3 regions of the Ensifer sp. 38_S197 genome follow, and region 2 is predicted to be linked to each of the others. Evidence: predicted binding sites of a transcription regulator. Region 2 holds the regulator's gene; each other region holds the start of a gene.
What was found. Region 2 encodes LexA, which represses DNA repair genes until DNA is damaged. Its sites were predicted from a motif close to TGTTCNNNNTGTGTTCNG; they were not measured.
Positions count from the first base shown of each region.

Region 1: ruvC (crossover junction endodeoxyribonuclease RuvC) is a predicted target of LexA. The motif match lies at 3,658-3,675, and genes of this name have one in related genera.
Region 3: parE (DNA topoisomerase IV subunit B) is a predicted target of LexA. The motif match lies at 2,669-2,686, and genes of this name have one in related genera.

Region 1 is NZ_JBXOVZ010000002.1:188,949-195,275, forward strand. It holds gene AC1Z3V_RS14260 (NAD-dependent epimerase/dehydratase family protein) at 1-306, shown strand, start outside; gene AC1Z3V_RS14265 (metallophosphoesterase) at 328-1,230, opposite strand; gene ruvB (Holliday junction branch migration DNA helicase RuvB) at 1,231-2,271, opposite strand; gene ruvA (Holliday junction branch migration protein RuvA) at 2,366-2,983, opposite strand; gene ruvC (crossover junction endodeoxyribonuclease RuvC) at 3,102-3,614, opposite strand; gene AC1Z3V_RS14285 (LLM class flavin-dependent oxidoreductase) at 3,785-4,786, shown strand; gene AC1Z3V_RS14290 (HAD hydrolase-like protein) at 4,797-5,426, opposite strand; gene AC1Z3V_RS14295 (YebC/PmpR family DNA-binding transcriptional regulator) at 5,499-6,245, opposite strand.
Region 2 is NZ_JBXOVZ010000002.1:2,695,163-2,701,489, forward strand. It holds gene AC1Z3V_RS26150 (cryptochrome/photolyase family protein) at 8-1,456, opposite strand; tRNA gene AC1Z3V_RS26155 (tRNA-Asn) at 1,551-1,625, opposite strand; gene AC1Z3V_RS26160 (hypothetical protein) at 1,785-2,078, shown strand; gene AC1Z3V_RS26165 (thermonuclease family protein) at 2,342-2,998, shown strand; tRNA gene AC1Z3V_RS26170 (tRNA-Cys) at 3,152-3,225, shown strand; gene AC1Z3V_RS26175 (hypothetical protein) at 3,445-3,777, shown strand; gene lexA (transcriptional repressor LexA) at 3,871-4,596, opposite strand; gene AC1Z3V_RS26185 (hypothetical protein) at 4,941-5,237, opposite strand; tRNA gene AC1Z3V_RS26190 (tRNA-Ser) at 5,540-5,629, opposite strand; gene AC1Z3V_RS26195 (septal ring lytic transglycosylase RlpA family protein) at 5,943-6,327, shown strand, end outside.
Region 3 is NZ_JBXOVZ010000002.1:2,356,331-2,362,657, forward strand. It holds gene AC1Z3V_RS24580 (GNAT family N-acetyltransferase) at 1-360, shown strand, start outside; gene parE (DNA topoisomerase IV subunit B) at 489-2,549, opposite strand; gene AC1Z3V_RS24590 (alpha/beta hydrolase) at 2,850-3,680, shown strand; gene AC1Z3V_RS24595 (UbiA family prenyltransferase) at 3,808-5,250, shown strand; gene AC1Z3V_RS24600 (FAD-binding oxidoreductase) at 5,247-6,327, shown strand, end outside.

The DNA.
Region 1 (6,327 bases), 2.5 Mb from region 2:
CGGATCGGCACCGAGATCCATGGCGATGACGTGGGTGCAGCGGTGCGCCTGATGCTCGAAGCGGATAGCGCCGCGGTGCGGGGTGAGGTCTTCAACGTTTCGGACCTGCTGCTCGACGTCAGGCAAATTCTCTCGCTGGTGCAGGCGCTGACCGGATGCCCGCACGCACTACCTAAGACCGTTTCGGCGGATGGCTATCTGGTCATGGCGACAGAAAAATTGCGCAAGCTCGGCTGGCGGCCTGGCGGACCGGAGCGGCTGGCGACCTCGATCAGGGATCTGCTCGAGGACATCAGGCTCGCGTAAGGCCTCCGGACCTCAGACCGGCTAACCGAGGTCGATGACGACGATTTCCGGCGGAACGCCGAAACGAACCGGCGCAAGCGAGCAGCCGAGGCCTCCGGAAACGATCAGGTTGCAATCGTTCTCGACCATATGGCCATAGGCGTAGCGATCGCCGAAACGCGAGGGCACCACCGGCGCGTAGCCGAGAAGCCGCACCTGGCCGCCATGGGTATGGCCCGACAATGTCAACGCGACGCGTGAGGGAACGCTCGGGAAGATGTCCGGCTCATGCGCCAGCAGAATGACCGGATCGCCATCGCTCACCTGCGCCAGCGTGCCCTCGAGATCGTCGAGACCTTTCATGCGCTGCCGCTGCCACTTCTTGCCCGGCACCAGGGCGAGCTGGTCTTCGAGACCGGCGATCCAGAAGCCCTGCCCTTCTTTCTCCAGCCGGACAGCCCGGTTGCTGTAGACGTTGATGCCGACATCCTGTAGCGCCTTGTGTCCGAAGGTCGGACCGCTGCCGTTTCTCTGCGCGGTCTTGTCCTCCCACCAGTCGTGATTGCCCATGACGGCATGGACGCCGAGCGGCGCCGTAAGCGTCGCAAGCGACTTCGCCCATTCGCTGGAATCGACATAGCGGGTAACGAAATTCATGCCGGCCGCGTAATCACCGAGAAGCACGGTTATGTCGCCGCCGAGATTGTTGGCCTGGCGGCAGATCGAGGCGATACGGCTTGTCGGCATCCAGGGTTCGCAGGCATGGATATCGGCGAGCGCGACGACGCGCAGCTTCAGCCCGGGTGTCCAGCCGGGCGGCGTCAGCGAGTAGCGAGTTACATTCAGCCGGGCCAATGGCTCGACGGCGAAAGCGTAACCGCTAAGCGCCGCCATGCTGGCAATCCCGCCGCCGATCATTTTCAACAATCCGCGGCGGGTAATCATCTATTCGTCCTCGAGTGTCAGGCGGAACTGTGTCGCCTCGACCTCTTTCGGTGGGTTGAGGCCGATATGTTTCCAGGCATTTGCGGTCAAGATACGGCCGCGGGGCGTCCGCTGTATGAAACCTTGCTGGATCAGGTAGGGCTCGATGATGTCTTCGATCGCGTCGCGCGGTTCGGAGAGACCGGCGGCGATGGTTTCTATGCCGACAGGTCCGCCAGCGAAATTCTGCGCGATCATGAAGAGATAGCGGCGGTCGAGCTGGTCGAGCCCCATATTGTCGACGAGCAGCCGCGTCAGCGCTTCGTCGGCGATCTCCTTCGTCACGGCCTCGGCGCGCGCCACTTCGGCGAAATCGCGCACCCGGCGCAGCAGCCGTCCGGCAATGCGCGGCGTGCCGCGCGCGCGGCGGGCGATCTCGCGCGCGCCATCGTCGGTCATGCCGAGCCCCATCAGCCGGGCGCCGCGCCGGACGATCGATTCCAGTTCTTCGACCGTGTAGAAATTGAGCCGCACCGGGATGCCGAAACGGTCACGCAGCGGCGTCGTCAGCAGGCCGAGACGTGTGGTCGCCGCCACCAGCGTGAACTTCGACAGATCGATCTTCACCGAACGCGCGGCCGGACCTTCGCCGATGATGAGGTCGAGCTGGAAATCTTCCATCGCCGGATAGAGGATTTCTTCGACCGCCGGATTGAGCCGGTGGATTTCGTCGATGAAGAGCACGTCACGCTCTTCGAGATTGGTCAGCAGTGCGGCGAGATCGCCGGCCTTGGCTATGACCGGACCGGAGGTCGAGCGGAAATTGACGCCGAGCTCCTTGGCCATGATCTGCGCAAGCGTCGTCTTGCCGAGGCCGGGCGGGCCGACGAACAGTACGTGGTCCAGCGCCTCGCCGCGGTTCTTGGCCGCTTCGATGAAGATCTTCAGGTTGGCGCGCGCTTCCGCCTGGCCGGTAAATTCGTCCAGTGACTGCGGACGCATGGTCGCGTCGAGATCCTCACCGCGCTTTTCCGGCGTTATCAGACGTGCCGCATCAGTCATGCATTCGTTCCAATTGGTCGGTCTTCATGGCGCAGGTACCCACCTGCGTCCGGCCCCTTCCGTTCTGCCTTCTGCGCCCCGCCAAGGCAAGCGCTCATCGCGCCAGTTCCTTGAGGCCGAGGCGAATGAGCTTGGCACTGTCTCCCCCCTCGCCGCCATTCTTCAGCGCGGCGGCAACCGCATTGGCCGCCTGGTCGCGCGAATAGCCGAGATTGGTCAGCGCCGAAACCGCGTCCGACACCGGCGCGGAGGCGACGCCTTCGCCAAGCTCCTGCTTGAGGCCGATCGCCGATGCCATCTCGCCGGCAAAGGACGGTGCCTTGTTCTTGAGCTCGGTGACGATGCGCACCGCCACCTTGGGACCGACGCCTGGCGCGCGGGAGACCGAGGTCTTGTCCTGCAGTGCGATGGCATTGGCGAGTTCGCCCGGCGTCAGGGTCGAGAGCACCGCAAGCGCAACTTTGGAACCAACGCCCTGCACGCTTTGCAGCAGGCGAAACCATTCCCGCTCGAGCGCCGTCAGGAAGCCGAAGAGCTTCAACTGGTCCTCGCGCACATAGGTCTCGATGAAGAGCATCGCCGCCTCGCCAGCTGAACCGAGCTTGGACAAGGTGCGCGCCGAACAATAGGCGACATAGCCGACGCCATGCACGTCGAGCACGACGTGATCCTCGCCGATCTCGTCGATGGTGCCCTTCAATTTGCCGATCATGTGGCGTCTCTCGCGGTGGGGGATGGTCGCTCAGACCATCGGAAAAATATCTTCTCTACGGCGCCGCGCGGCTTATCAGACGCGCTAAGGTCGCTGTAACACTTCAGATCTGCTGCAACTACGCCATCAATGCGGCGAGCCGGCTGGTCACCGATTGCCGGTTATGGGCATGACAGATGGCGATCGCCAATGCGTCCGCCGCATCGTTGCCCTTGAACTCGACCTTCGGCATCAGAACCTTCAGCATCATATGGATCTGCTGCTTCTCGCCATGGCCGACGCCGATCACTGCTTTCTTGACCGCGTTCGGCGCATATTCGGCGACCCTTAAACCCGCGCGCGCCGGCACCAGCATGGCAATGCCGCGCGCCTGGCCGAGCTTCAGCGTTGCGGTCGCATCCTTGTTGACGAAGGTCTGCTCGACCGCCGCCTCGTGCGGCTGGTAGCTGTGCACCACTTCGGCAAGACCGTCATGCAACTGGCAAAGCCGTGAGGCGAGATCCATCTCGCCATCGGAGGTGACCGTACCGGAGGCAACGAAACGCAGCGAATTGCCGAGCGTCTCGATGATCCCCCAGCCGGTACGGCGGAGGCCCGGATCGATGCCGATGATGCGAATCGTATTCTGCATGAAATTCACCCTATGACTCCAGCCCGGACGCTGCCAGCAAAAAGTGAACAAAACAAAAACATACACACAGGTGAGAAGAGGCTTCAGGATTTCTTCGCCATCGCCCTTGGATTGAGGAAACTTGAGCTTACATAGCCTTCCATCAATTTCTCTCAACGAAGGCCCGTGCCATGGCGACTTTCTCCGTCCTCGATCTCTCCCCGATCACCGAAGGCGGCAGCGTCGCCCAATCGCTCGAAAACTCCCGTCGCCTGGCGCGGGCTGCCGAGGAAGCCGGCTACAAGCGCTTCTGGCTGGCGGAACATCACGGCATGAAGGGCATCGCCAGCGCCGCGACGTCCATCGTGATCTCGCACGTGGCCGCAGCCACAAAGACGATCCGCGTCGGTTCCGGCGGAATCATGCTGCCGAACCATTCGCCGCTGGTGATCGCCGAACAGTTCGGCACGCTCGCCGCGCTCTATCCGGGCCGCATCGACCTCGGCCTCGGCCGCGCGCCGGGGACCGACATGCGCACGGCCCAGGCACTTCGGCGCAACATGGAGGCAAGCGGCAACAATTTCCCGAACGATGTCGTGGAACTGCAGGCCCTGCTCGGCCCCGTCGCCGAGGATCAGAAGATCATCGCCGTTCCGGGCGCCGACACCAACGTGCCGATCTGGCTGTTGGGCTCGAGCCATTTCAGCGCCCACCTTGCCGGCATGCTCGGCCTTCCCTTCGCCTTCGCCTCGCATTTCGCGCCGGACATGCTGCTCTCGGCGCTGGAGATCTATCGCGAACGCTTCACACCATCCGCGACGCTGGACAGGCCGCATGTCATGGTCGGTGTCATGGGTGTCGCCGCCGATACGGACGAGGAGGCGAATTATCTCTTCACCTCGATGCAGCAATCCTTCGTGGCACTACGGCGCAATGCGCGCGGGCGGTTCCCGCCGCCGGTTCAATCGATGGACGGGCTCTGGAGCTATGACGAAAAGATCTTCGTGGACCATTCGATGATGTATGCGGTCGTCGGCGGACCGGAGACGATCCGCCGGAAGATCGCAACCTTCCTCGACCAGACGAAGGCTGACGAACTGATCATCTCCATGCCGATCTTCGACATGGAGGCGCGCCTGCATTCGCTTCGCCTCTTCGCCGACGCCCAGCGCGATCTCGCGAGAGCAGCGTGAGAAGGCGCGATCAGACTACGCCGAAAGCCGGCGCGATCTCCTCCATCCGGGTGAAAAACCGATCCGGTCCGAGCTTTTGCAGGAAGACCGGATCGGCATAGCCCCAGGCCACGGCCCCCGCAGCGATCCCCGCCTTGCGGGCCGCTTCGATGTCGCGCGCTTCGTCGCCGATCGCCAGGAACCGGGTCGGGTCCAGTCCGGAATATCGGACCGCCTTTTTGAAATGCTGGTCCTTGCCGAAAAGAGCAGCACCACACTCGAAGATGTCCACGGACGCAGCCGCTTCTCCGAGCGCGGCGCGAATCCCGTCTTCCGCATTCGAGCTGACGATGGCAATGCCGATACCGGCGGCCTTCAACCGGCTGAGCAATTCGGCGACGCCCGGAAACAGCCGCACCGATGCGGCCTCGTCCGCCATGGCCCGGCGCATGAAGACGGCGATCCGCGGCAACTTCCACAGGGGCACGCCGAGATGGGCGATGATCTCGCGATTGCCCATCGTCCTCAGCGACTGGAACTCCTCGACGGAAAGCTCACGGAAGCCGTAGCGCCGTGCGGCACTGTTGCAGGCAAGCACGAAGCTCGCCGCGGTGTCGGCGAGCGTGCCGTCGAAATCGAAGATCGCAAATTCATAGGTCATCGGCACCATGCAATGAAAAACCCGTGCCCCTTCGGACACGGGTGAACAATCCGGAACCTGCCGAGCGTCCAATCAGGCCGACAGCTTCGCCAGGATCTCGTCCGACACTTCGAAGTTCGAATAGACGTTCTGGACATCATCATCGTCTTCGAGGGTGTCGATGAGCTTCATCAGCGACTGTGCCTTTTCTTCGTCGACCGGCACGGTGTTCTGCGCCTTCCAGATCGCCTTGACGGTCTCGGCTTCGCCGAGCGTGTCTTCGAGCGCCTTGGAGACTTCGCCGATCGCCTCGAAACCGCAGATGATCGTGTGGCCGTCCTCGTCGGTGGTGACGTCGTCGGCACCCGCCTCGATCGCCGCTTCCATGACCTTGTCGGCGTCACCGGCGGAGAGCTTGTAGGTAATTTCGCCGACGCGGTCGAAGGAGAAGGAAACCGATCCGGTTTCGCCAAGCGCACCGCCGGCCTTGGTGAAGGTCGAGCGCACGCTGGAAGCGGTACGGTTGCGGTTATCGGTCAGCGCCTCGACGATGACGGCAACGCCGCCCGGGCCGTAGCCCTCGTAGCGGACTTCTTCGTAGTTTTCCGCGTCGCCGCCGGAAGCCTTCTTGATGGCCCGTTCGATGTTGTCCTTCGGCATCGACTGTGCCTTGGCGTTCTGGATCGCCAGGCGCAGGCGCGGATTCATCGCCGGGTCCGGCATGCCGGTCTTGGCGGCAACCGTGATTTCGCGCGCGAGCTTGGAAAACATTTTCGAGCGCACCGCATCCTGACGGCCCTTGCGGTGCATGATGTTCTTGAACTGTGAATGGCCAGCCATGGCACCCTCTGCATGCATGATAATGTAGGAATGGGGCGCCTTATAGTTTTATTGCCGCTTTCCGTCCAGCCGGGGCGCGGCT
Region 2 (6,327 bases):
GTATCCGTCACGGTTCTCTCGGCGCGCTTGCGATCTCGCCGAAGGCTGCGAGCGCCCGTTCCCGCGCACTGGCGTGGTCGACGATCGGATTTGGATAGGTCGTGCCGAGTTCGATGCCAGCCGCTGCCAGGACGGCGGCAGGAGCGGAAAAGGGGCGATGGAGATAGCGCCGATCGAGCCGCCCGAGTTCCGGCACGAAGCGCCTCACATAGGCTCCGTCCGGGTCGAACTTTTCGCCTTGGAGAACAGGATTGAAGATCCGGAAGAACGGCGCCGCGTCGGCGCCCGATCCCGCGACCCATTGCCAGCTTGCCGCGTTGTTGGCCGGATCGGCATCGACCAGTGTGTCGCGAAACCATTGCTCGCCTTTCCGCCAGTCGATCAGCAGGTCCTTGATCAGGAACGAGGCGGCGATCATGCGCACGCGATTGTGCATGTAGCCATGTTGCCAGAGCTGGCGCATGCCGGCATCGACGATCGGGAAGCCGGTCAAACCCTTCGTCCAGCGGGTGAAATCGTCCTCACGGTCGAGCCAGCGGAAATGGTCGAACCGGCGATCGAGGTTGCGGTGCGGGAGTTCCGGATAGTGAAACAACAGATGGTAGGAGAACTCGCGCCAGCCGATTTCCTTACGAAACGTGGCAACGCCTTCACCGTCCGCGATCTGCATTCCCTGCGTCGCGTGCCAGACCTGCGCCGGCGAGATCTCTCCGAAAGCGAGGTGAGGCGAGAGCAGGGATGTGCCGTCGGTGCCCGGGAAGTCGCGGCGAACCTTATAGTCTGCCAGCTTCTCGTCGATAAATTCGTGGAGGCGCGCAACGGCACCCTGCTCGCCCGGCGTCCATATCTCGCTGAATGTGGCTGCCCAGTTGGGCTTCTTCGGTAGCAGCGCCCAGTCACTGAGTGTTTCCGATTCCGGCCAGATCCCCGGTTTCGCGACATGTCGTGGTTCATCGACGGGCGGCGAGGGGACGATTTTGGATTCGAGCGCACGCCAAAATGGCGTGAAGACGCGGTAAGGGCCGCCTGTCGTCGTCAGCAGGCGCATAGGCTCGTGCAGCAGTTGCCCGGGAAAGCTCTCCGCGATGATTCCCCTGGCGGCGAGTGCTTTTTTCAGGGACGTATCGACCGTGATGCCATTCGGATCATAGCGCCGGTTCCAATTGACGCGACTGGCGCCCGTGGTCTGCGCCACATCGCTGATGACATCCAGCGGGGCGCCGGAGCGGAAGATGAGTTGCGAGCCGTGGCGGCCGAGGCGGGCAGCTAAGGCCTCCAGCGAATGGTGCAGCCACCATCGCTGCGCCGCACCCAGTGGGCCGTTGCCGCTTTCATCCGGCTCCCGGATATAGAGCGGAATGACGGGGGCCTCAGCCGCCGCGGCCGCAAGGGCCCTGTTATCGGCAAGGCGCGGATCCTTGCGGAACCACACGATGATCGGCGCCGCCTTTGTCATAGGTACCGTCTAGAATGGGATTGATCACCCGGGGAACATAGGTGCAAAATGAAAAAGAGCCATTCGCATTTCTGCAAATGGCTCTCTTTGAAACTGGCTCCCCGGGCCGGATTCGAACCGGCGACCTATCGATTAACAGTCGAGTGCTCTACCGCTGAGCTACCAGGGATCATCCGCGCCGCTGTTTCGCTGTGCGCTTCAGAAGTGAGGCTGCTAATACGCATGCTTTTCTGATTTGCCAAGCGGTTTTTTCAAAAAAAATGACAAGTTCGGTTGCGAGGCTGTGGAGAAGCCCCCAATTGTGGGAAAAGACGCCGGATAGCGAATGATGAATAAAAACAGGAAGCAGACGCACTTCGGGATTGATCCGCAGACGCGCCAGATCGTGCTCGGCAAATGGCGCATCACGCTGCCGCAATCGCCGCTGCTGCGTATCCTGCTGGGCTCGCTGCTGGTGTTCTGCGGCTTTCTCGGCTTTCTGCCGGTGCTCGGCTTCTGGATGATACCGCTGGGCCTCATCGTTCTTTCGCACGATATCCCGTCCGTTCGCCGCCGCCGCCGTCGCTTGGCTGTCTGGTGGGCACGCTGGCGCGGACGCGCGAATTCCTCCAACGGCTCGTGACCCAAGAGCTGCCGCCCACTTTTTCGATAGATCGCGAAACATTTGATCGATCTGGATCGCAACCAGCCTGAGCGCTTCCCGCTTCTCCACCATTTGATTCCCACCGAACCAGCGAGCCCCTTGTTGAGGGAGGGCGCCGAAAACTTTTCGGCAACCCATCAAACGCATAATGCGGTCGCGAATCAGGATGGGGACGCATGGCCAAAGCCACTACGAAACGTCGAAGCCGGAATTCCGGTCGGAGCAGGGGTAAACAAGGTGGAATGGCACCGTGGTATCTGGCTGCGGCGCTGACCATTGGCGGCGTGGTCGCCTATGATCACCGCGCCGAATTGAAACACTGGCCGGTGGCATCGGACGTGCTGGCCTTCACATCGCGCCACGAATCGAAGCCGAAGCCCGTTCGCGCCGCTCAGAAAACGGACGAGCGTCCCGCCCAGCAAGTCGAGAGGCAGAAACCGAATCCGGTGACGAGAGTCGCGCTTGCCACGCCGGTGCCGTCCGTTGACGTCGGTGCAAAGGCGCCGACACCTGAAATGCGGCCGAACGAGGAAGTGAAGACGGCATCAATCCGCACGGATCAGTTTTATTTCTGCGGGATTCGCAACGACAATTGCGTGATCGACGGTGCCACCTTCCTGTACCGTGGCGAAACGATCCGCGTGGCAGACGTCGACGCACCGCGCATCCGCCAGGCGAGCTGCGACAAGGAGCGTTCGCGCGGCTTTTACGCCAAGCAGCGCCTGCGCGAACTGCTGAATGCGGGTGACTTCAAGCTGGAAGCGGCGAGCGGCCGTCCGGATGCCAAGTCCGGTGAAAAGCTGCGGCTGATCACCCGCGGCGACCAGTCCATCGGGCGCGTGCTCGTCAACGAAGGGCTGGTGCGGCCATGGACGGGGCACGCGACGCCCTGGTGCTGAAGCCAATCCGGGATGCGATCGGCGGAGCTTCGCGATCGCTCTGTGGAAAGTATCTATCTTGCAAATCGACGGCGCGTTTTTCGGAAAATGCCTCTTGCGGTTTTTCTGCAATCATTCTAAATCCGCGCCAACGCTCGGTTATCCGAGCTGTGAGGCCTCGTGGCGGAGTGGTGACGCAGAGGACTGCAAATCCTTGTACCCCGGTTCAATTCCGGGCGAGGCCTCCAAAAACTCTCACCTCATTCTCGTGTGAACAGACGTTCTGCCTCAGGGCAGAGCGATTGCATGATTGTTGCTTTGCCTCCACACGCCCGCGCAAGCCACGTTTTCTAGGTCTCGTTCGGATCTTATCGCTTCGGTGAAATCGGTAGAGGGGGAACGATGACTCCGCTGGCATCAGCCGCATCGGTAGCGTCCGTCATCATCAAACGGAGGCAATGGCATTTATGAAAGCGAAACTTGTCCTGACGGGACTGGCCCTCTTTGCTGCGACCGCTATCGAGGCGCGGGCAGAGGACCTGGTTTTCAAACTGAAGAACAACACGAGCGCGGTACTGACGAACTTTTACACGTCGCCCGTAGGCGTCAACGAGTGGGAGGACGATGTTTTCGGCCGGCAGGTGCTGAACCCCGGAGAAGACATGGAGATCACCATCGCCGACGGCCGGGATGTCTGCAAGTACGACATGCGCTTCGAGTTCGAAGAAGGCTCTGGCCTCGATACGACCGAAGATACCCAGGACCTCTGCGAACTCGGCGAATACACGATCCACGAATAAGCGGCGCGACGTCAGATCGTCGCAAACAGACAAAGGGCCTCGCCGCTGCTTACAGCGGCGAGGCCCTGTCAAACATCAGATTTTGTCCGGAGGTCAGTGGTAGCGGCGGATCAGTCCGACGAGCTTGCCCTGGATTTTCACCCGATCGGGCCCGAAAATCCGTGTCTCGTAGGCGGGATTTGCGGCTTCGAGCGCAATCGATGCGCCCTTGCGTCGGAAGCGCTTCAGCGTCGCTTCCTCGTCGTCCACGAGCGCCACGATAATATCGCCGGGATTGGCCGTGTTGCTATTGCGGATGATCACCGTGTCGCCGTCGAAGATGCCGGCTTCGATCATCGAGTCGCCCTTGACTTCGAGGGCGTAGTGTTCGCCGTTGCCGATCATGTCGAGCGGAACGGTGATGTCATGCGTGTTGTTCTGGATAGCCGAGATCGGCACACCGGCAGCGATGCGGCCCATCACAGGCACTGAAACCGAACTATTTTCGGCCATTGGCGCCGGCTTCGGCAGCGCGGCTGGAGGAGGTGCAGCCGGTTTGCCGAGGCTGCCCTCGATCACGCTCGGCGAGAAACCGCGGCGCGGCTGCTGCTGGCTGGATGCGTAGGCTTCCGGAAGCTTGATGACCTCGAGCGCACGGGCCCGGTTTGGCAGACGGCGAATGAACCCGCGTTCTTCGAGCGCCGTGATCAAGCGGTGAATGCCGGATTTCGACGCCAGGTCGAGCGCATCCTTCATTTCATCGAATGACGGCGGTACACCCGACTCCTTCATGCGTTCGTGAATGAACAGAAGCAATTCCTGTTGCTTGCGGGTCAGCATGGCACGTCGCTCCAGAGGCGTGAAACAAATCAAGAACAGACACTATCTGTTCCATATGTGTTCTGCAAGTGCCTAAAATTCCGTGAATTCAGGCAATTGGCGCGTCTGCGCCTGTCGATCGGTCACTTTTACGGGAGCAAAGCGGGTTTGGGCGATGAATACGTGCGAAATGGGGCCCGCGGCGTGGCACATCGCGAGGCCGTGGGTTTGATTCGAACGATTCGTGAGCGTTGTCGTGGAGCAGGCCAGGGGATGCGTTCAAGTGGAATCGTTGCAGCGGAAAGGTGCCCCGGAAACAAGGGTGCTAGAGCGACCTTGGTGCGTTCATCGGAACGCACGGCGCTTTAGGCCGGCTGCGTGGTCGAGCAGGCGTCTTCGAATTCCCTCACCGTCTCGGGGGTGTTGTCTTCGGGAAGCACGGCGTCCGCCGCATCGGTCGCGACAGGGGTGTCGCCGTCATAGACGAACGACTGGATGTAGAACGCGATCGCGCCCTTCCACACTTTGCGTCCGTCGATCTGATGGCAGGGAACGGCGGATTCGAAATCGGTCTGCAGTTCGTCAACCGTGGCGGCGCTGAGCTTGACGTCAGGCATATTGGGCGATGCGACTATCGAAGCGAGGAGCAGGGCGGCAAGCACGGTGATCGTCCACTTTGATGCAAGGGTGGGACTACGGGTCGGTTAACGATGTGAACCGCGCTTTCGTTCCGGAGTCCAGCAAGCCTGGCAATCACGCTGACGTGTTCAACAGCTCTTTGAGTGTAAGCTGTGACTGTTTTACGTCATGCAGCCGATGCAGAAAGGCGGAGAACGGAAGTTGCCGTGTCGGGATCGGTGCGGGCGTGGCTGATATCGAGGATCGGCACGTCTTTGCAGCAGCGGCGCTCACTATAGTGAGTGCTGCGACAACGATGCCGGCGCCAGCGCATTTTCAGTGGGAATGGCGGACAGGGTGGGATTCGAACCCACGGTACGGTCTCCCGTACGCTGGTTTTCAAGACCAGAGCCTTAAACCACTCGGCCACCTGTCCTTGCCTGAAGTTGGCGCTAATGGCCTACCGGGCACGGCGTTATTGCGCGAAGCCCTGTCGCTTTGCAAGATTTAACATGCATCGCCGAAAGATTTTCTCGGTGGCCGTGCCTGAGGGCGCAGGCCTGCTGCGCCGGCAACCATCTGTAAACCATAACGCATGAAATCCCGCGCTGATCTGTGGATGAGTTCGCATTTTTGCCTTGTTGCTGTCATGGTTCATCGACTGTTCCGTTTCGGGACGCCGAGATTTCCGCTGGGGGCATGAGCGGAAGGTTTCGAGTACGGCTTATTCGATCGATGTTGTGGGACAGATGACATCCAGTAAAAATGCGGCATATCTGGTCAAGGGATTGCGCCTTGCGGCGGTCCCCATGCTGTGCGTAACGCTTGCGGCCTGCGGATCCACGTCGAGCATCAAGAAGTCCAAGTCGCGCAGCAAGGAATACTTCGCCGAATCCGTTTATGGTGTGAAGGCGAGCCCGCGCGTTGCCAACGGAAACAATATTCCGAAGGGCGGCGGACGTTACCAGGTCGGCAAGGCCTATCAGGTCAAGGGCAAATGGTATCAGCCGAAGGAAGACTTCGGCTACAACAAGACCGGTGTCGCTTCCTGGTACGGCTCGGCATTTCACGGCCGGCTGACTGCCAACGGCGAGGTCTACGACAAGGCGCATCTGTCGGCCGCCCATCCGACGT
Region 3 (6,327 bases), 340 kb from region 2:
ATGATCGACTTGTCGAGCTTGGAGCAGCCTGGCGTTTCCTTCTATGTGGCACGGCGTAACGACGACATCGTCGGTTGCTGTGCCCTGGTGGAAGCCGACGACGGCACGGCAGAGATCAAGCGCATGTTCGTCGATCCGGAGGCGAGGGGGCTGAAGATCGGCAAGCTGTTGCTGCAGGCGCTGGAGGCACGTGCGGGTGAACTCGGATACACGGCAATTCGCCTCGAAACCGGCATCTACCAGCCCGAGGCGATCGGGCTTTACAAGGCGGCCGGCTATGTTGAGCGTCCGCCCTTTGGTGGCTACCAGCCGGATCCGCTGAGCCTGTTCATGGAAAAGCCTGTTCGGCGGGCGGCATGATATCGGCGCGCCGAACCACAATGCGCTGAAACCAAAACGGCAGCACGCGCGCCACCGTCTCAATCTCGATCGCTGAGAGGGGGAATGCGACGCGCAAGAACGTCATGCGTCTTTGCGTCCATCCCCGATCAGATGTCCAGGTTCTCGGCGAACACGGCGCGCTCCTGGATGAAACGGAAGCGGGCGTCGGCCTTCGTGCCCATGAGATTGTCCACCGCCTCGCGCGTGCCCTCGAAATCGATCTCGTCGATCTCGACCTTCAGCAGCGTGCGATGAGCCGGGTCCATCGTCGTTTCCTTGAGCTGTGCCGGCAGCATTTCGCCCAGACCCTTGAAGCGACCGATCTCGACCTTGCCGCGGCCGGCAAATTCGGTCCGCATCAGCTCTTCGCGATGCGCATCGTCGCGGGCATAGAGCGTCTTCGAGCCCTGGCTGATGCGGTAGAGCGGCGGCACGGCGAGATAGAGGTGGCCGCCGCGGATCAGCTCCGGCATCTCCTGGTAGAAGAAGGTGATCAGCAGCGAGGCGATATGCGCGCCGTCGACGTCGGCGTCGGTCATGATGATGACGCGCTCGTAGCGCAGATCCTCGCCGCGATACTTGGTTCTTGTGCCGCAGCCGAGCGCCTGGACGAGATCGGTGATCTGCTGGTTGGCGCTGAGCTTTTCGCGGCCCGCACTCGCAACGTTGAGGATCTTGCCGCGCAGCGGCAGGATCGCCTGGTTGGAGCGGTTGCGCGCCTGCTTTGCCGATCCGCCTGCCGAGTCCCCTTCGACGATGAAGAGCTCAGCGCCTTCCGCGGTGTTCTGCGAGCAGTCCGCCAGCTTGCCGGGCAGGCGCAGCTTGCGCACCGCCGTCTTGCGGTTGACTTCCTTCTCCTTGCGCCGGCGTACGCGCTCTTCGGCGCGCTCGATCACCCAGTCGAGAAGCTTGGCGGCTTCTCCCGGATTGTCGGCCAGGTAGTGATCGAAGGGGTCACGAAGTGCGTTTTCGACGATGCGCTGCGCCTCGACCGTCGCGAGCTTGTCCTTCGTCTGGCCGACGAACTCCGGCTCGCGGATGAAGACCGACAGCATGCCCGCCGCGGAGATCATCACGTCGTCGGTGGTGATGATCGCCGCCCGCTTGTTCTGCGTCAGCTCGGCATAGCTCTTCAGGCCCTTGGTCAGCGCGATGCGGAAGCCGGCCTCGTGCGTGCCGCCCTCGGGCGTCGGGATGGTGTTGCAGTAGGAATGCACCTGCTGGTCGCCGCCGTACCAGGTGACGGCCCATTCGAGCGAGCCGTGTCCGTTCGCTTTCTCCGACTTGCCGGCGAAGATCTCGCGGGTGACGGTGAATTCCTTGCCGAGCGTCGCGGCGAGATAGTCTTTCAGGCCGCCCGGGAAGTGGAAGACGGCCTTGTCCGGGATTTCCGAGCCTTCCTGGAGGAGCGACGGATCGCAGGACCAGCGGATCTCGACGCCGCCGAAGAGATAGGCTTTCGAGCGCGCCATGCGGAAAAGTCGCCCGGGCTCGAAATGCGCGTGCGGCCCGAAAATGTCCGGGTCCGGATGGAAGCGAACGCGCGTGCCGCGGCGGTTGTGCACGTCGCCGAGTTCTTCGAGCCCGCCCTGCGGGATGCCGCGGGAGAAGCGCTGGCGATAGAGCTTGCGGTTGCGGGCGACCTCGACCTCGAGTGCATCGGACAGGGCGTTGACGACGGAAACGCCCACGCCGTGAAGACCGCCCGAGGTCTCATAGGCCTTGCCGTCGAACTTGCCGCCCGCGTGGAGCACGGTCATGACGACTTCGAGCGTGGACTTGCCCGGGAATTTCGGATGGTTTTCGACCGGGATGCCGCGGCCGTTATCGGTCACCGTCAGATAGCCGTCGGCATCGAGGTTGACTTCGATGAAATTCGCGTGGCCGGCGACCGCTTCGTCCATCGAGTTGTCGATGACTTCTGCGAAGAGATGGTGCAGCGCCTTCTCGTCGGTGCCGCCGATATACATGCCCGGACGACGACGAACCGGCTCCAGCCCTTCGAGCACCTCGATCGCCGAAGCGTCATAGTCGCTGCCATCACTGCCTTTCGGCGCAGGGCGCGGTTCTTCCCGCGCGACTGGTACCGCTGGCACCGCCGGCTTGGCGCTCGGCTGTGCAGGTTTCGGTTGCTCGGGCATTGAAAAGAGGTCGCTGTTGTCGTCCATGGGGCCGTTCGGGTCGTTCCTGTCGTCTGGGGATGCCGGAGGCCATAGCAAGACCTCGGCTCTGCCGCCATCCCCCGGCGGTCGAATCACCTGAATTCTGCCAGACTCTCACAGGATACGCGAACAAAAGGAGAATGCTGGCCGTGGCCGGGGGCGAAATGCCGCCTTCATGGCCATGTCACGGCGCAAGTGTTGCTTTGGCGTCCGGGCGATGGCAAGGCTTTCGGCGAACGAGGGAGCCCGTCATTGGCCGTGTCCACAATTGTTTTTCCGTTTCGTCGGCTTTTGCTGGCCGTTGCTTTGTTTTCTGCGACTTCCGTCGCCCAGGCACAGGCTCTGAAGCCCTTCAAGGACGAACTCTTCTCCTATGGCAAGGTGCTGCAGCAAAATGATGACGGCGATGACCTGACCGTCGATTACCAGGAACTGCGCGACATCAACGAACGGGACGATATCCCGGAGCGCCGGGTAAAGCGTGCCTATGTTTCGCTTGGCGTGAAGAGCGAGCAAGTCAACGAGACGCTCGATATTGGCGGCCGCTCGCTTGACGTGACCCGCGTCGGTCCCGACCGTGGCGCTGCCTTCACGGTGATCTTCATCCACGGCCGCGGCGGCGATCGCCGGCTCGGCGCCAACGATTTTTCCTTCGGCGGTAACTTCAACCGGCTAAAGAACCTCGCCGTCGCCAATGGCGGCACCTACTACGCACCGAGCGTCCGCTCCTTCGATACATCAGGTGCTGCGGATATTGCCGGCCTGGTCAAGCAGGCTTCCGAGCGTTCCGGCGGTCGCCCCGTGGTGCTCGCCTGCGCCTCGATGGGAAGCTTCATCTGCTGGGGCGTTTCGCGCGATGCCTCTGCCGTCGCGGCTCTCGGCGGCATGATGGTGATGGGGGGCGTGAGCGACCCCGATTTCACCAAGAGCGCCGCCTACAAGGCGAAGCTGCCGATGTTCTTCAGCCACGGCAGCCGCGACAGCGTCTACCCGGCTGAAAGCCAGAAGGCGCTCTATCGTACCCTTAAGGCCCAAGGCTACCCGACACGCTTCGTGCTTTTCGAAACAGGCTCGCATGGCACGCCCGTGCGTATGACCGACTGGCGCGATGCGTTGAACTGGATCGGTCGCCACTGACCTTTGTCGGCGCCGCTGACATTTGTTAACCAGCCCGACAGTTTCCGGGCGAGATTGTAGGCCGTGTTTCCACTCTGGAAAGTTGAAGCCGTCATCATGCCCCGCAATTATAGCTGGGGTGGAATGCATGGACGCGCGCACCGAAACACGGCACGTTCCGCTGTGTGTGGATCTGGACGGTACCTTGTTGGCCGCCGATACGCTGTGGGAAGGTGCGGCGATCATCCTCTTGCGCAATCCGCTGATGCTCGTTCCCATGCTGTTCTGGCTGGCGAAGGGCAAGGCGCGGCTGAAGCATGAGGTGGCCTTGCGTTCCGGCCGCCAGGCTCAGGACTGGCCTTACCGCCAGGCCGTCATCGATCGGCTCGCGGAGGAGAGAAAATCCGGGCGCGAACTGGTGCTCGTCACCGGTGCGGCGCCGTCGGTCGCCAGAGACGTTGCCGATCATGTCGGGCTCTTCTCCTCGGTCATGCATTCGACCGACGCGCTCAATCTGACGAGCGGCCGCAAGCGCCAGGCTCTGGTCGAACGCTTCGGCGACGGTGCCTTCGACTATATGGGCAACAGCCGTGACGACATCGCCGTCTTCGAGGCGGCGCGGCGCGCGATCGTGGTTGCTCCGGACGCCGCCGCCGAGAAGTGGCGCCGCAATCATGATGCCGAGCGCCTGGATACCGGCAAGGTGAGCATGCTCGCGCCGCTGAAATCCATTCGGGTGCATCAATGGGCGAAGAACGTGCTCATCGGTGTGCCGATGATCCTCAATCACGAAGTCCTGCATCTCGACGCGATCGTCAGCGTCATCATTGCCTTCTTCGCGTTCAGTTTCCTCGCCTCGGCGGTCTACGTCATCAACGACCTTTCGGACCTTTCGAATGACCGCCGCCACGCGAAGAAGCGTCACCGGCCGCTCGCAAGCGGCCAGATGTCGGTGCCGACGGCGCTCATTCTTGCCGCCTGCCTGGTCCTGGCGTCGCTGTCGCTGACGCTCTTGCTGCCGTGGAAATTCGCCGGTGTACTGGCGTTCTATGCCTGCGCGACGACCGCCTATACCTTCGTGCTGAAGCGCAAGCTGCTGGTCGACGTCTTCACGCTTGCCGGCCTCTACACCACGCGCATTGTTGCCGGTGCTGCGGCCACGGGCACGGAACTCTCCTTCTGGCTGGTCTCCTTCGCGATCTTCTTCTTCCTCAGCCTGGCGCTGGTGAAGCGCTATGTCGAGTTGCACGAGTTCGACGACAAGGACGGCGGCAACGTCCCGGGCCGCGGCTATCTCGCTGTCGATTTCGAGATGGTGGGGCAGGCCGGCGTCGCTTCCGCCTTCACCGCGGCCCTGGTCCTTGCGCTCTACGTGCACAGCAAGGAGCTCCAGGAAATGTACACCACGCCCTGGGCGCTGTGGCCGCTTTGCCCGCTGGTGCTCTATATGTTGTTGCGCATCTGGATGCTCGCGCGTCGCGGCATGCTGCATGAAGACCCCGTTGTCTTCATCATGCGTGACTGGCGCAGCCAATTGACCATGCTGGTCGGCGCGCTGTTGATCCTGTTTGGAGCCATCGGGCCGCAATGAGTTTGCTAGATCATGAAAGCTGGGGTCGGCTCGACAATCGCGCGCGGCCGGCCATCTCGCCCGACGACTATGAGGATCGTCTCGGCAGCCTGGAGGCTGGGGGCTACTTGCCCTTCGGCAATGGCCGCAGCTATGGCGACAGTTGCCACAATGACCGGGGCACGCTGATCGAAAGCCGCCGACATGACCGGATCATCGCCTTTGATCCCGGCACCGGCAAGATGACCTGCGAGGCCGGCGCGACGTTGCGTCAGGTGCTCGAACGCGCGATCGAGCATCGCTTCTTTCTGCCGGTCACCCCGGGCACGGCTTTCGTCACTATCGGCGGCGCCCTTGCCAACGACGTGCATGGCAAGAACCACCATGCGCGCGGCACCTTCGGCAATCACGTGACAGGTTTCACGCTCCTGCGTTCGAATGGGGATCGGCTGACCTGTTCGCCGGAAGAGAACTCTGAACTCTACGCCGCTACCATCGGCGGCATGGGCCTGACGGGCTTGATCCTGACCGTGGATTTACGCCTGATGAAAGTGCCGTCGCCGCATGTCCAGCAACATGCGATCCGCTTCGACAATCTCGACCAATACTTCGCTCTCGTCGATCGCGTCGACGAGGAGCACGAGTATTCCGTTGCCTGGATCGATCAACTCGCAACCGGTTCCCGCACGGGCAGAGGTGTATTGCTGGCCGGCGACCACGCCGATGGCTCCTGCGAACTGCCTGATATTCCCAAGGGGCTGAAGCTATCGGTGCCCTTCGCGCCACCCTTCAACCTTCTGAACCGGGCAACGCTCAAGGCCTTCAACGAATATTACTTCCGCAAGGAAAAACCGGGTGAAACCGTGACGACGGTTCCCTGGACCTCCTATTTCTATCCGCTGGATGCGATCGGCGCCTGGAACAGGCTTTACGGTCCGCGCGGTCTCTACCAGCATCAGAGCGTCTATCCGACGGAGCGTGCGCCAGAGATCACGTCGAAGCTGATGGAGACCGCTCGTCTTGCCGGCCACGCGTCGTTCCTGACGGTTCTGAAGCGTTTCGGCGACATCGGCCCGCGCGGTATTCTGTCCTTCCCGC